Regions from separate parts of the Rhizobium sp. YTU87027 genome, predicted to be linked through region 1. Evidence: predicted binding sites of a transcription regulator. Region 1 holds the regulator's gene; each other region holds the start of a gene.
What was found. Region 1 encodes LexA, which represses DNA repair genes until DNA is damaged. Its sites were predicted from a motif close to TGTTCNNNNTGTGTTCNG; they were not measured.

Region 2: the regulator LexA is predicted to act here: its motif matches at 1,424-1,441, upstream of NBG89_RS02310 (PA0069 family radical SAM protein).
Region 3: the regulator LexA is predicted to act here: its motif matches at 2,167-2,184, upstream of NBG89_RS09930 (ribonuclease T2 family protein).
Region 4: the regulator LexA is predicted to act here: its motif matches at 1,644-1,661, upstream of NBG89_RS00300 (DNA recombination protein RmuC).

What each region holds. Positions count from the first base shown of each region.
Region 1 covers NZ_CP098440.1:1,322,180-1,326,020, forward strand. Annotated here, with positions in the region: partial or broken gene NBG89_RS06695 (ComEC/Rec2 family competence protein) at 1-1,658, shown strand, start outside; gene lexA (transcriptional repressor LexA) at 1,639-2,355, opposite strand; gene NBG89_RS06705 (VOC family protein) at 2,555-3,439, shown strand; gene kdsA (3-deoxy-8-phosphooctulonate synthase) at 3,436-3,841, shown strand, end outside.
Region 2 covers NZ_CP098440.1:466,557-470,397, reverse strand. Annotated here, with positions in the region: gene moaB (molybdenum cofactor biosynthesis protein B) at 1-318, shown strand, start outside; gene NBG89_RS02320 (hypothetical protein) at 348-665, opposite strand; gene NBG89_RS02315 (glycosyl transferase) at 852-1,370, opposite strand; gene NBG89_RS02310 (PA0069 family radical SAM protein) at 1,508-2,665, shown strand; gene NBG89_RS02305 (ribonuclease HII) at 2,776-3,450, shown strand; gene NBG89_RS02300 (F0F1 ATP synthase subunit B) at 3,530-3,841, opposite strand, start outside.
Region 3 covers NZ_CP098440.1:1,975,712-1,979,552, forward strand. Annotated here, with positions in the region: gene ettA (energy-dependent translational throttle protein EttA) at 1-1,238, opposite strand, end outside; gene NBG89_RS09930 (ribonuclease T2 family protein) at 1,419-2,153, opposite strand; gene NBG89_RS09935 (alpha/beta fold hydrolase) at 2,311-3,240, shown strand; gene NBG89_RS09940 (DMT family transporter) at 3,257-3,841, shown strand, end outside.
Region 4 covers NZ_CP098440.1:60,551-64,391, forward strand. Annotated here, with positions in the region: gene NBG89_RS00295 (ribokinase) at 1-329, opposite strand, end outside; gene NBG89_RS00300 (DNA recombination protein RmuC) at 378-1,610, opposite strand; gene NBG89_RS00305 (methyl-accepting chemotaxis protein) at 1,807-3,303, shown strand; gene def (peptide deformylase) at 3,401-3,841, shown strand, end outside.

The sequences.
Region 1 (3,841 bases):
CAACCGTCGGTGAGCAGCCGCCGTGGAATGGCGCGGTGAATTGGTTGGACGCACTTCGAAGCGGTATAGGTGACCGTATCCGCGAGATCCTGCCGGGCGATACCGGTGCCTTCGCCGCCTCGCTTGTCACCGACGAGCGGCGTGCCATCTCGCAGGAAACGACCGATGCCCTGCGTCAGGCTGGCCTGGCACATATCGTGGCGATCTCCGGCCTTAACATGGCCATGTCGGCCGGCATCTTTTTCGTCGGCCTGCGCCAGGCGTTGAGCCTGTTTCCTTCCGTTGTCCAGGCATATCCGACCAAGAAGACCGCCGCGGCTGGCGCGCTGGCAGCGCTGACGGCCTATTACATGATCTCGGGCTTCGCGGTGTCGGCGGAACGTGCCTTCATCATGATGGCGATCATGCTCACTGCCGTGTTCTTCGATCGACCGTCGATCAGCTTACGCAACATCGCCTTGTCCGCCTGGGTGATCCTGCTCCCGTCTCCGTCCGAGGCGCTGGGACCGAGCTTCCAGATGTCATTCGCAGCGAGGCTCGCCCTAATCTGGTCACAGAGAAGCGCGCGCGAACACCCTCTGCTGCAGGTCGCCGCAGTGAAGCCCATCGCTTGTCGCTCGCTTCTTTGGGTGCACCTTGCTGACCTCGATGATCGGCGGCTTCTCGACGGCGCTCTTTGGTGTCGAACACTTCCACCGGCTCAGCGCTTACGGACTACCCGCAAATCTCATGGCCATGCCGGTGATCTCTTTTGTGGTAATGCCAATGGGGATGTTCGCGATGTTGCTGACGCCGTTTAGCCTCGATATTATTCCCTGGAAAATCGCGGGCTTCGGGCTCGACATCGTGATCGCCATTGCCAAGATGGTCTCGGGCTGGGGTGGCAACGTCGATATCGGACGACTGCCGGGTTGGTGCTTTCCGGTGGCGGTCGCGGGCTTCCTCTCGCTTGCCCTTCTGCGAACCAAGCTCCGCTATCTCGGCGCTGCCGTGATCGCGTTGGCAACCGCCCTTGTGGCATTGGCGCCGTCCAGACCGCCCCCGACATTGTCATCGCCGAGGACGGCAGTCTTGTCGCGATTGTCAAAGGGCAGGTCCTTGCATCCAATCGACCCCATCCGCCTGACTTCGTCTTCGATCAATGGCGAAGGGCGCTCGCGGCGGAGTTAAGCCAGCCACCGCAATTGTTGGAAGGCGTCGGCCCTGTTCGGCAGCGCGGAAATAAAGGGGAAGCTCCACGACTCTCAGCAACGGAATTGCGTAACGCTCGCAACGCGCTACGTTAGGCATCGACGGGCGCTGAGAACCGCTTTGTCTGCCTGAAAGGCGCCTGGTGCACCGCCCCGCATGATAGCGGCTACGTCGTGACAATCGTCGAAAATCCCGCTTATTTCGGCGCTGCCTGCGATACAGCCGATATCGTCGTAACGCCCGCTCGCCTGCGGGCGACGGCATGCCGGTCGGGCGCGCTTCTGTTCACCGGCGAAACCCTGCGTCGTTCGGGCGCTGCTGAGATAAGGATAGATGACCAAGGTGTACCCGTGGTAACGACGGCCTACACCACACTTGACCGCCCTTGGATGTGGCATCGGGCATACAACTGGCGGAGCGGCACCTTCGACGGTGAGCCGCCGTTCTTCAATGATAACGGCGAATGAGGCCGACGAGCTTGCCCTGAACCTTGACACGGTCGGGCCCGAAAATACGCGTTTCATAAGCCGGGTTCGCGGCCTCAAGCGCAATGGAAGCGCCTTTGCGGCGGAAGCGCTTAAGGGTTGCTTCCTCGTCATCGACAAGTGCGACAACGATGTCGCCGGCATTTGCAGTGCTGGCGTTGCGGATGATCACCGTGTCGCCATCAAAGATGCCGGCTTCGATCATCGAGTCGCCCTTGACCTCAAGCGCATAGTGTTCGCCCGGGCCAAGCATGTCGGCTGGAACAGTGATGTCGTGGGTAATGTTCTGGATTGCCGAAATCGGCACGCCCGCGGCGATCCGTCCCATGACTGGCACGGAGGCGGAATTGCCGTTGTCGGCTTGTGCAGCCGGCTTCGGCGGCGCGACCGGCTGTGGCTTTCCGAGGCTGCCTTCGATGACGCTCGGCGAAAAGCCGCGGCGGGGCTGCAAGCTCGGATTGTAGGCTTCAGGAAGCTTGATGACCTCCAGGGCACGGGCTCGATTCGGCAGTCGACGAATGAAACCACGTTCTTCCAGAGCAGTAATTAGCCGGTGGATGCCGGACTTCGACGCGAGGTCCAAGGCGTCTTTCATTTCGTCAAAAGATGGGGGGACACCGGACTCCTTCATTCGTTCGTGAATGAAGAGAAGAAGCTCCTGTTGCTTGCGCGTCAGCATCGAAGTTGAACCCCAGAGTCGTGAAACAAAGCCAGAACAGACACTATATGTTCCATATGTGTTCCGCAAGTACCTAAATTTTCGTAAAACTTGCCTGCAACTTGTTCAGTTTTTGCATTGCTTTTGAGCGAAAGCGCAGAAGGGGGTTGCATTGTTCCCTTGCCCGGCGCACATCTTCGCAAATTCCCGGGAGTTTGCCATGAGCGAAGCACATCCGCTGGACCACATCGTGCTGCCGGTCTCCAATATTGTACTTGCCCGCGAGCGTCTCGGAAAACTCGGATTCACCGTCGCGCCCGATGCCCGGCATCCTTTTGGAACCGAGAACGCCTGCATATTCTTCGCCGACGAAACTTACCTGGAGCCTCTCGCGGTCGCCAGCGCAGAACCGTATGAGGCGTCAGCGAAGAAGGGCAATGTCTTTACCGCGCGTGACCGCGCCTTTCGGTTTCGATGCGGGGATGATGGGTTCTCCGCTGCGGTCTTCGCGACCGCCGATGCCGACCGCGACCATGCCAGATTCCTTGCCGAAAAGATCAACGGTGGCGAGATGCTGCAGTTCGAGCGACCGATGAGGCTGCCCGACGGTTCTCAGGCAACCGCCGCGTTCAAGCTCGCGTTCGCGGTCGATCTGCGAGCTCCGGACTTTTTCTTTTTCACATGCCAACGCGTCAATCCGCTGCCGTCTGATCGAAGGACGCTGCAAACCCATGTGAACGGCGTCAAAGGAATCGCGGAGATCATTCTTGGCGCGCCGGACCCAAAGGCTTTTGCACTATTTGTGCGCGCCGCGGCGCACAGCCTCACGGTGACCAACGAGGCCTTTGGCGCGAGTGTTACAACTCCGAACGCCAAAGTGAGCGTTCTCTCTCCAGATGGATTGGATGCCTACTTCGACATCCCCGCACCCTCAAACGATCGCGGCCTGCGTGGCGTCGCCATTGTTTTCACGGTCAGTGATCTCGCCGTGACAGAAGCGCATTTGGCTGCTAACGGGATGACCTACACGCGCAAGAACAATCGAATTCTGGTGAAGGCGGCGCCCGGCCAGGGTGCGCTCTTCGCCTTCGAGGAGAAACGATGAGCCAGACAAATTCCGAAGTCGTGGTTGGCCAAGGCGCCGGCCGCGTCACCTTTTCGAATACCGGCAAGCTGTCGCTGATTGCCGGCCCGTGTCAAATGGAGAGCCGTGACCATGCCTTCATGGTCGCGGGCGTGCTTAAGGAACTCTGCGACAAGCTTGGTCTTGGTCTCGTCTATAAGTCGTCCTTCGACAAAGCCAACCGGACGTCGCTATCGGCCCAGCGAGGCATTGGCCTTGAAAAGGCTCTGGAGGTCTTTTCCGACCTTAAGAAGGAATACGGTTTTCCGGTTCTGACTGACATCCATACGGAAGAGCAGTGCGCCGAGGTGGCAACCGTCGTCGACATCCTGCAGATTCCTGCCTTCCTCAGCCGCCAGACCGACCTGCTCGTGGCTGCCGCCA
Region 2 (3,841 bases), 860 kb from region 1:
GGGGGAACCGGCTTTACCGGCCGCGACGTTACGCCGGAAGCTCTGGAGCCGCTTTTCGAGAAGAAGATGGATGGCTTTTCGGCGGTCTTCCACCGTATCTCCTACGAGAAGATCGGCACCTCGACGATTCAGTCCCGAGCCACGGCGGGCGTTGCCAACGCGACCTTTATTTTCGTGCTACCGGGCTCCCCCGGCGCCTGCAAGGATGCCTGGGACGGCATACTAAAATTGCAACTCGACTACCGCCATATGCCCTGCAATTTCGTGGAGATCATGCCGCGCCTCGATGAGCATTTGAAGCGCGGTGCCAGCAAGTAACGGATTGCTCCGGCATACTGCCTACAGTTCTATGTACCGATGCCCGGCAGAACAGGCATCGACTCCCAGCTATCACCCGACAGCAGGATGCAGCTCACGCCATGAACATCCGTGATGAGCAGCGTCCACGTGCCACTCTGCGCGGCATAGACCTCAAGCATGGCGTTCTGGTTGATCAACCCGACTGCCGTCAGCCTCTCGGCAAAGTTCTTGTCGAGGAAATTGACGACTTCGGATCGGCCTGCGCAACTGCGCATCATCTGCGATGCTGCCGAATGCGGATGCGCGATCATCGATGTCGTCAATATGACGGCCAAGAAGAGGCCGCGGATCATATTGCGTTTCATGACGCACCTCCTTTTGCCGAAAACCGGCAGAAGAGGAGACTTCCGCTGACCTGTTCTGCCGTCTGCCGGCATTCCATGGTCGACCGTCACGAAGCGAGGCGCTCGGGCGGCGCCATGTGCGAATTATAGCGCAAAATTGTATCGGGCGCCATCATTTGCAGGGAAGTGAGAGAGCATGACACGCCGCTATCGTGCGGCGCGCGCGACCCAGGATGGAATCAGTTCGCTGGAAAGCTTACGCAGCTTTTGCCCTTTCGCGAATTCTGAGAGGCGCATTCCGCTTCTTGCCGCGGCCAATGCCTGCTTCTTGGGGAGGAGAAGGCCAAGCTCCAGCGGCCGCGAGGCCCGGCCGATGCGCTGCAGGAAAGGACGTCGATATCCTCGCGAAGCGGTGAAGCGCGCCGGCAGTTTGTTCAGAGCCATGTACTCGGCAATCTCGTCGATCCAGCCGGTCTGCGGTCGCGCTCCCGGCTCGACGAAAAGCAGCCACTCGCCCCGCGCCGAGCGCACGATGTCCTTGATATCCCATTGCGAATGGAAGCGGCAGCCGGCGGCGTCGGCCACCCTCGACGTCCCATCTCGCGAGTCGTGGTCAAGCACCACGACGTCGCTGACAAGCCCCTCCACTGCGCCTGCAACCAACACCGATAACGTCTGCGCCAGCTCAGGCTCCTGATCCTGGCATTCAAGTACAACAGTCAACATTGCCTATTCATAAAGCGCCGCACAAAAATTTGCCAGCGGCACTTTCCTTATTTTGTTCTTGCATTGTTCTCATTTTGCCGATAGGAATTTAATCATCAAAACGGTGGGAAGCAAAGCTTCCGCCAGCGGAGAATCCGATGAACGAGCAGTCCCTTGCAGGGCAGGCCGCATTTGCGCCTGCCAACACGGCAGATATTGCCGATGCGATGATCGTATCTGCCGGTCTGCGGATCGATGTGGACCGGCGCCGGGGGCGCGCGGCCGGGCTCAATCCGAGCGGGCGTTTCGAAGCTCTGCGTCGCGAGGCGTTCGACGATGGCTGGCAGAACGTTGAGGATCTGCCGCCGTTCAAGACCGAGGTGCAGATCGAAAAGCCGCGAACGGCCATCACCCGCAACGAGTCGCCCGACATTCCCTTTGACCGTTCGATCAACCCCTACCGCGGCTGCGAGCATGGCTGCATCTACTGCTTTGCGCGACCGACGCATGCCTATATGGGCCTTTCCGCCGGTCTGGACTTCGAGGCCAAGCTCTTCGCCAAACCGGATGCTGCGAAGCTCCTGGAACGCGAATTGGCGAAGCCCGGCTATAAGCCACGCGTCATCGCGATCGGAACCAATACCGATCCCTATCAGCCGATCGAGAAGGAATGGCGCATCATGCGGCAGATTCTCGAGGTGCTGGAAAAGGCAAACCATCCGGTTTCGATCGTAACCAAGTCGGCAATGATCATGCGCGACCTCGACATTCTTTCGGCGATGGCGGAGAGGAACCTTGTCCGTGTTTCGCTGTCGGTGACGACGCTCGACCGAAGGCTGGCGCGGACCATGGAACCCCGCGCCTCGACGCCGACGCGTCGGCTGGAGGCCATCCGCGCGCTTTCCGAGGCAGGAATCCAGACATCGGTGATGGCTGCCCCAATGATTCCGGCACTCAACGACCACGAGCTTGAGCGCATTCTGGATTCGGCGCACGCGGCGGGTGCGACAGAGGCGGGTTATGTGATCCTGCGCCTGCCCCTCGAAGTGTCGCCGCTGTTTCGCGACTGGCTGCTGCAAAATTATCCCGACCGCTACCGCCACGTCATGGCGCTGGTCCGCTCGATGCGCGGCGGCAAGGACTACGATGCGGAGTTCGGCAAGCGAATGAAAGGTGCCGGACCCTATGCCTGGCAGATTGCACGCCGTTTCGAGATGGCGACGAAGCGACTCGGCATGACCCGCCGCAGCATGCCGTTGCGGGATGATCTCTTCGTTCCGCCCGATGGCAGCGGAGTGCAGCTTTCGCTGCTTTGATATTTGAGCTTCGCGGATGGTTGCCCTGCCCTTCCGCGCTCGAGTCCCCGGCCCGCCGCCCTGATCCGAGGACTTGCAGGAAATCGGGTTGGCGTGCGAGGTTCAGCCGCATGAAACGTCGCACGTCACCCGATTCTCCTATGCTTTTCGAAGATGTCCCGCTCGTGCCGGATTTCCGGCTGGAGCTGAAGGCGCGCAAGGCCGGTCATTGGCCAGTTGCCGGCGCCGATGAAGCTGGGAGGGGGCCGCTGGCCGGCCCCGTGGTGGCAGCCGCCGTCATTCTCGACCCCAAGCGTATTCCCGACGGCCTGAACGACTCGAAGCAGCTTTCGGCGCAGAAGCGCGAGGAGCTTTTCGTTCAGATCCTTGCAACTGCAACTGTGTCTATCGCCTCCTCGAGTTCGACCCGTATCGACGAGACCGATATCCGCAAGGCCAGCCTCGACGCCATGCGCCGCGCCATCTGCGGTTTGTCTGTCCCTGCAAGCTATGTCCTGACGGATGGGCTCGACGTTCCGCCAGGGCTCGACTGCCCGGGGCAGGCGGTGGTCAAGGGTGATGCGCGTTCGGTCTCCATCGCCGCCGCCTCCATTGTCGCCAAGGTGACGCGGGACCGGATGATGGCACGAGCTGACAGCACCTTCCCCGTCTATGGGTTTGCCGCGCATGCCGGCTATGGCACAGCACAGCACCGGGCTGGCATCGAGAAGCACGGCCCCTGTTCGCTGCACCGCATGACTTTCAGCCCGCTGAAAAAGGTGCCTGGCGACATAGATAGCGACTGATCCGTCCGCAACCGATCAGCATCGCCCAAAACAAAAAAGCCCCGCATTGCGGGGCTTCTTCGAAAGCGAGATGCCTACCTTAGTTGAGGCGGCTCTTGACTTGGCCGAGGGCGTCGCTGAAGAGCTCGGACTGAACCTTCGTATCGGCCTTCTTCGCCAGAACATTTTCGGCGGCGGCAATTGCCAGATCGACGGCGGCGGAACGGACCGCCTTCATCGCATCGGCTTCCGCCTGCTTGATCTTCTGTTCGGAAACCGCGGTGCGGTTCGCGACGAATTCTTCCGTCTTCTTCTTGGCTTCAGCGGTCAGCATTTCGGCTTCGCGCTCGGCCGCAGCAACGATGTGCGCGGCTTCGGCTTCAGCTTCCTTACGCTTGCGCTGATACTCAGC
Region 3 (3,841 bases), 650 kb from region 1:
TTACCGAGCTTGATGATGTCGTTGCCGCCGGAGATTTCCTCCCAGACGGTCTTGTTGCCGTCGAGGGCGTCACGACTCTGGTCGACATAGCCAAGATCGACAGTCTCACCGATACGGATTTCGCCGTTGTCGGGCTTTTCCTGGCCGGTGATCATCCGGAACAGCGTCGTCTTGCCGGCGCCGTTCGGACCGATGACGCCAACAATGCCCCCGGGCGGCAGCTTGAAGGTCAGGTTCTCGATCAGCATTGTATCGCCGTAGCCCTTGGTAAGATTCTCAGCCTCGATGACCACCTGGCCGAGACGCTCGCCGACGGGAATGACGATCTGCGCGTCGCCGGGACGACGATCGGCGGCGGCTGCCACCAGCTCGTCGTAGGCACGAATACGGGCTTTCGACTTCGCCTGACGGGCCTTCGGGCTGGAGGCGATCCACTCCTGTTCGCGCGACAACGCCTTCTGGCGGGAGGCTTCTTCGCGGCCTTCCTGCTGCATGCGCTTGGCCTTCGCCTGCAGGTAGGCCGAGTAATTGCCCTCGTAGGGAATACCACGGCCGCGGTCGAGCTCAAGGATCCAGCCGGTGACGTTGTCAAGGAAGTAACGGTCGTGGGTGATCATCAGCACGGCACCCGGATATTCGCGCAAGTGCTTTTCGAGCCAGGCGATCGTCTCGGCGTCGAGATGGTTGGTCGGCTCGTCGAGCAGCAGCAAGTCCGGCTGCGCCAGCAGCAGACGGCAGAGCGCCACGCGGCGCTTCTCACCGCCCGAGAGTTTTTCGACCGAGGAGTCGCCGGGCGGGCAGCGCAGCGCGTCCATCGCCATTTCGACCTGGCTTTCGAGGTCCCAGAGATTCTGGCTATCGATGATATCCTGGAGCTTGGCGCCCTCTTCCGCCGTCTCGTCGGAATAGTTCATCATCAGCTCGTTGTAGCGGTCGAGGATCGCCTTTTTCGGAGCAACACCTTCCATGACGTTTTCAAGAACGGTCTTGGAATTGTCGAGTTGCGGCTCCTGAGCGAGATAGCCGAGCGTAGCACCTTCGGCGAGCCAGGCCTCCCCCGTATATTCCTTGTCGAGACCGGCCATAATACGCAGCACGGTCGACTTACCGGCACCGTTCGGGCCGAGGATACCGATCTTGGCATCCGGATAGAAAGAAAGGTGGATATTCTCCAGCACCTTCTTGTTGCCGTACGCCTTGTTGAGGCCGGCCATATGGTAGATGAACTGACGTGCCATTGATTGCTCGCTCCGCGGGGGAATTTAAGTTTTGCCGCTATGTAGGCGAATTGGGTCAAAGGAGCAACGCGCGGCGGCCAAAAACCAGAGGCTTTTGTAACCGTCGTCGAGAACGGGACCTAGATGGCCACTGCTCTGCAGCAGACAGGCCCAAGCTTTGGCTTTCCGTGAGCGGCAAGATCAAAACCCTGCCGCGTCCACGACGCCATCATTGCAGCCGAACGACGTCCGCCCTGCTCCTTGGATGAGGTCGCGCAGGCTTGTTTCGCCATTCGATGTCGCGTCTTCCGAAAGGCCAATCGTGAGTTCACTGATGACGCGGTTTCCACCGGCACGCCGGCAACTCATCTTGACGCGATCTCCCGCGCCAGTCCCAAAGCTTTTATCAAATGCGGCCTTGATCGCCTCCGCCGTCAGCGGCTTGCCTACATTGGTCGCGAACAAATCGCGGACCGCCGAGGCATTGAGTTCGTCGATCAGCCGGACTGACGTGGCGAAATAGTCGTCGGCACTCAGCTTGGTGCACGTGCCGTGTTTGATCCACTCATGCCGTTCCAAGCCGGATTGCGTTCCGGGCATGGCCTTCTCGAGCGCGGCCTTGGTCGCGGCAGACAGCTCTACCTCCGGCAGTCTCTTCCAGTCGCCGTCCTTGTCCGCGGCGCGCAGGTTGCCGGAGACGTCGCAATAGTCCTTGCGCATCGGCCAGAGCCCATGCAGCGAGAAATTGGTTGCATCGAACCTGTCCTTGGTCTGGTTGCTGCATTCCGGTTTGCGCTGGTTGGTTTCACAAAATGCGGGTTGCCAACTGGCCGCCAGAATGAAGCGCGTTCTTCCCGCGGCATCCTCGGCTCCTGCAGCGCCCGCGGCCGTGATCGCAATCAGGAATACAGCCATGCGCAGAAATGGATTGCTCATCTTCATCCTCACAAAGAACAATTCATGAACAGGAAATCACGCCAAGTTCGTTTTCACAACCCTCAATCCGTAGGGTGCGAAAATCCCGTCGCATAAATATTTGGACGTGTTGCATTTTCTGGGTGATCTGATCTTCTCCCGCCAACGGGAGGATCTGATGTTCGCAGATACGCAAAGCCTTGAAACGGCGAACGCCTCGCTTGGTTTTCATCACGAACCGGCACAATTCGAGGCACGCGGAATTATCCTTGTCTCCCATGGACTGGCCGAGCATTCCAAGCGCTACGCCCGTTTCGCGGCAGCGATGGCGGCTCGCGGCTACCATGTCTTTGCCTTCGATCACCGTGGACATGGAGAAACGACTGCGCCGGATGCGCCGATCGGGCGTTTTGCCCGCAGGGACGGTATCCGGCAGGTGATCGACGATGTCGGCTCTGTCCGTGAATATGCGGCAAAGCGGTATCCCGGCCTGCCAGTCATCCTATTCGGGCATTCGATGGGAGGTCTCATCGCGCTTAACGCTGCGGTCACCCACCCCGAGAAATATGACGCCGTCGCCGTCTGGAATTCGAATTTCAACCCGGGCATCTCCGGGCGAGCCGCGCAGGCGATCCTGTTGGCCGAACGAGCCCTGAAAGGCTCCGATGTTCCGAGCGGTATCTTGCCGAAGCTCACCTTCGGCACTTGGGGAAAGTCCATTGCCAATCGTCGAACAGAGTTTGACTGGTTAAGTCGCGACCCGGTCGAGGTTGACAAATATATCGCCGACCCGCTGTGCGGCTTCGATGCCTCGGTGTCCCTCTGGCTCGATATCTTCGAACTGACGTTTCGCGCACCACAAACGCCGCATCTGGACCGGCTGCCGAAGCAGATACCCATCCACCTTGTAGGAGGCGGGCAGGATCCGGCAACAGATGGCGGAAAAGCGGTGATCTGGCTTTCAAACCATTTGAAAGCGCATGGCTTCTCCCGTATCACGACACAGATATATCAGGACATGCGCCACGAAACGCTGAATGAAATTGGAGCGGACGCGGCCATCACCGCATTCGCCGACTGGTGCGACGAAGCGATCGCAAGATCCTGAACTGAAGGATTTCGCGATGAGCCATGGTATTTCTTCCCGTCCCACCTCCACTTCGGAGGTTTCGACCGGCATTCTCCTGATGTTCCTGTCGGTGCTCGTATCGCCGATCATCGACATCTTCTCCAAGCTCGCGATCGCCACGATTCCTGCGGCAGAGATCACAGCCGCCCGCTTTGTCGTGCAAGCGCTGTGCATGTTGCCGATCGTCATCTGGCGCGGAAGCTGGAAAACCTTCTCCTGGCGGGCGAACATCTTTCACGCCATCCGCGGCGCCATCATAACCGTCTCCATGATCTCCTTTGTCGCGACACTGAAGTACATGCCGGTCGCCGACGCCATCGCGATCTTCTTCGTCGAACCGATCATATTGACGATCCTGAGTAGTATCTTCCTCAAGGAGACGATCGGTTGGCGCCGCTACACGGCCTGCGGCGTCGGATTCTTCGGCGCGATGCTGATCATTCAGCCAAGCTTCCAGGAGGTCGGCTACGTCGCGCTCCTGCCTGTGGTCAGCGCGTTCTGCATCGCCATATTCGCCTTGATGACCCGCGTGCTGTCGCACCGGGAAGATCCGTGGGCGATGCAGCTTCAGATGGGCGTC
Region 4 (3,841 bases), 1.3 Mb from region 1:
GCGCCGGGCACAACGGCAATCATGTTTTCGCCGTCACCGCCGACGAGGATCAGCGCGGTTCCTGTCGGCTCGTCGACCTGCTTGACTGTCCCAAGCTCTGTACCGGCGTCTTTCAGGAGCGCGAGCGCTGGCTCCGCGAAGCTATCGCGGCCGACGGCGCCTGCCATGTGTACGATGCGTCCGGCGCGTCGCGCCGCCAGCGCCTGATTGGCGCCCTTGCCGCCTGCGGCGGTCGAGAAGCCATTGCCAGCGACCGTCTCGCCGGGTTTCGGCAAGCGTGCGGTGGTGGCGATGAGGTCCATGTTGATGGAGCCGAAAACTGTGATCATGGGTGTCCCGTCCGGTGTTTTTCTTGGGCGCGACACTGCCCGAAGGCCTTACTCGTCGTCAACCACCCTGAGCTTGAGAAGCCCACTGCGACTGTCGACGGATTTTGGTGCGGGATCTGCGGGATCATTGTCGCGGCCGGCCTTCCCGCTGTCGCCGCCCTCGAATTCCAGAGCCTCGATCTTCGCGCCGCGCTTGGTGAGTTTATCGGCGGAGGTGAGGATCTGGTCGACATCCCTCTGGGCCATGGAAAAATGGTTCTGCAGCTTGCGGACGCGCTCGTCGAGGCGACCGAGATCGTCCATCAGATTCGCGACTTCGCCCTGGATGACGTGTGCCTGCGCCCGCATCCGCTGATCCTTCAGCACAGCTTGGATGACCTGGATGGACAGCATCAGCAGCGAAGGAGACACGATGACGATGCGCGATCGATGCGCCTTCTGCACGATCGCTTCGAAATTCTCGTGGATCTCCGCGAAGATCGATTCCGATGGCACGAACATGAAGGCCGTGTCCTGTGTCTCCCCCTGGATCAGGTATTTCTCGGAGATGTCGCGAATATGCGTTTCCATATCGCGGCGGAACTGCTGCGAGGCGACCTTGGCTCCATCCGGACCACCGGCATCTCGGATCGCGTTCCAGGCCTCAAGCGGAAATTTCGCGTCGATCACCAGGGGCGGTGCGCCGTTGGGCATACGGATCGTGCAGTCGGGGCGCGAGCCGTTGGACAGCGTTTGCTGGAATGCATAGGCGCCCATCGGCAGGCCGTCGGCAACGATCGTCTCCATTCGCGATTGGCCGAAAGCGCCGCGCGTCTGCTTGTTGGAGAGGATCGCCTGCAGGCCGACGACGTCCTTCGCCAGCGTCTGGATGTTGCTCTGGGCGGCATCGATGACGGCGAGACGCTCCTGCAGCTGTTGCAGGTTCTCGTGCGTCGATTTGGTCTGTTCGCTGATCGTCGTGCTGACGCGCTGCGACATTCCGTCCAGGCGCTGGTTGATCGCCTGGTTGAGCTCGGACTGTCTCGAGCCGAACACCTCGGCCATCGTCGACATGCGTCCGTGCATCTCTGCCTGGATCTTCAGAAGTTCCGCCATGCGGGCATCCGTTTCGGCCGCACGAAGACTCGCCACCTCGGCCTGCTCGCGTCGCACCTGCCCGCCGCGGACGAGGAGGACGACCAGAAGCAGGATGAGCGCGGCGATTGCGCCTCCGGCGAGGGCCAGCATGGCGGGGCTTGTCTGCGACAGGGCGAGGAGAAACGACTCAGAGCTGGTGTTCATGCCGGCAACAATAGCAAACTCAAATGAGATATCTAGATCAAAACGTGAACAACTCACAAGCGTTTTGGCAAGTGAGATGACCGGAAGGAACAAACGACGGCCGACAAATGAGGAGCCTACTTAACTATTGCTCAACCATATTGCGCAAAAGCTCTGCTCAAATTTCCTTTCGTATCAATCACAAAGCAGAGACATCATGACCAGCCAGCAATCCGACAGCGCGCTCAAGCAACGCCTCGATTTCATCGAGCTGGACGATGGAGCTCGCACGGCGCTCCGCGAAATGCGTCCGGCGATCTCCGAGCTACTCGGCGGTGCTCTCGACAAGTTCTACGCGAAACTGACGAAGACATCCGAGGTCGCGAGCTTCTTTGCCGACAAGGCGCATATGGGGCAGGCCAAGAAGCGCCAGGAAGACCATTGGGCCAATCTGGCTGGCGGCAACTTCGACGAGGCCTATGTGAAAGGTGTTGTCGCGGTCGGCAAGACGCATGCCCGCATCGGCCTCGAACCGCGCTGGTATATCGGCGGCTATGCCTTGCTGATGAGCGAACTCGTCAAGGGCCTGATGGCCAAGCAGTGGCCCTCTATGTTCGCAAGGCAGCAGGGCAAGGTGCTGGCTGAAAAGCTTGCCGCCGTCATCAAAGCCGCGATGCTCGATATGGACTACTCGATCTCGGTCTACCTCGAAGCGCTTGAAGAGAAGCGCCGGAAGCTGGAGGAAGAGCGCGCGAAAGCCGAGCAGGATCAGACAATCGCGCTCGATCATCTTCGCCGCAGCCTGGAAGCGCTCTCGAACGGCGATCTTGAGGCGACACTGCCGTCCGACCTTCCGGGCAACTTCAAGGACATGGCCGACGATTACAACCGTGCGGTCGCGGCTCTTCGTACATCTTTTGCCTCAGTGCGGGCAACCTCGGGCGAAATCCTGAGGGGCACCGATATTATCGCCAAGGCTTCCGATGACCTTGCCTTGCGAACCGCCCAGCAGGCCGCGGGCGTCGAGGAAAGCTCGGCGGCGCTCCAGCAGCTTTCCGTCAGCGTCGGTCAGACTGCCGCAAACGCCGAAAAGGCATCGGGTGCCGTTCGGGAGACGCAGCAGAAGGCCAAGAATTCGGGCGAACTCGTCACCAGCGCCGTTTCGGCGATGGCCGGCATCGAAAAGTCGTCGACCGAGATTGCAAAGATCATCGGCGTGATCGATGAGATTGCCTTCCAGACGAACCTGCTGGCGCTGAACGCCGGTGTCGAAGCCGCGCGCGCCGGCGATGCGGGCAAGGGCTTTGCCGTGGTGGCGCAGGAAGTCCGCCAGCTCGCGCAACGCACCGCCGACGCTGCCAAGGAGATCAAGAACCTGATTTCGGAAAGCTCGGTCCAGGTGAACGAGGGCGTCGACATCGTCAGCAGCACCGGCGAGGCGCTGAGCGACATGATCAACCGTATCGATGTCATCAACCGCTTCGTCGCCGACATCGCCGCCGCCGCCCGCGATCAGGCAACAGGTGTCAATGAGGTCAGCGTCGCCATCCGCAACATGGACACGATCACCCAGCAGAACTCGGGAATGGTCGAGAACACCTCTGCCGAGACGCGGCACCTTCGTGGCGAAGTCGACAATCTGGTGGCATTGCTGCAGCGCTTCCGGACCGGCGTTGAACGTCGTTCGATGATCGCTCCGCGTCGCGCCGCCTGACACGAATACGGCAAATTTCCGGGCTGGAGCGCAAAAAAGCGCTCCGCCCGCCTGTCGGATAATTCCATCCTGGAAAAAGATGCGTTATGGGAACGCCATGACCATCAAGCCACTCATCATTCTCCCCGATCCGCTGCTTCGTCAGGTTTCCAAGCCGATCGAGCGCGTCGATGCCGATTTTCAGCGCCTTGCCGACGACATGCTTGAAACCATGTACGATGCGCCGGGCATTGGCCTTGCTGCCATCCAGATCGGCGTGCCGCGCCGCATGCTGGTCATTGACGTTTCCCGCGAAGGCGAAGAGAAGCAGCCCCTCGTATTCGTCAATCCGGAGATAGTCGTATCGTCCGACGAGCGCTCGGTGTATGAGGAGGGATGCCTTTCTATCCCTGACTACTATGCCGAGGTCGAACGCCCGGCGACCGTCACCGTCAAATATCTCGACCGGGACGGCAAGGAGCAGACGGTGGAGGCCGACGGCTTGCTCGCGACCTGCCTGCAGCACGAAATCGATCACCTGAACGGCGTTCTCTTCATC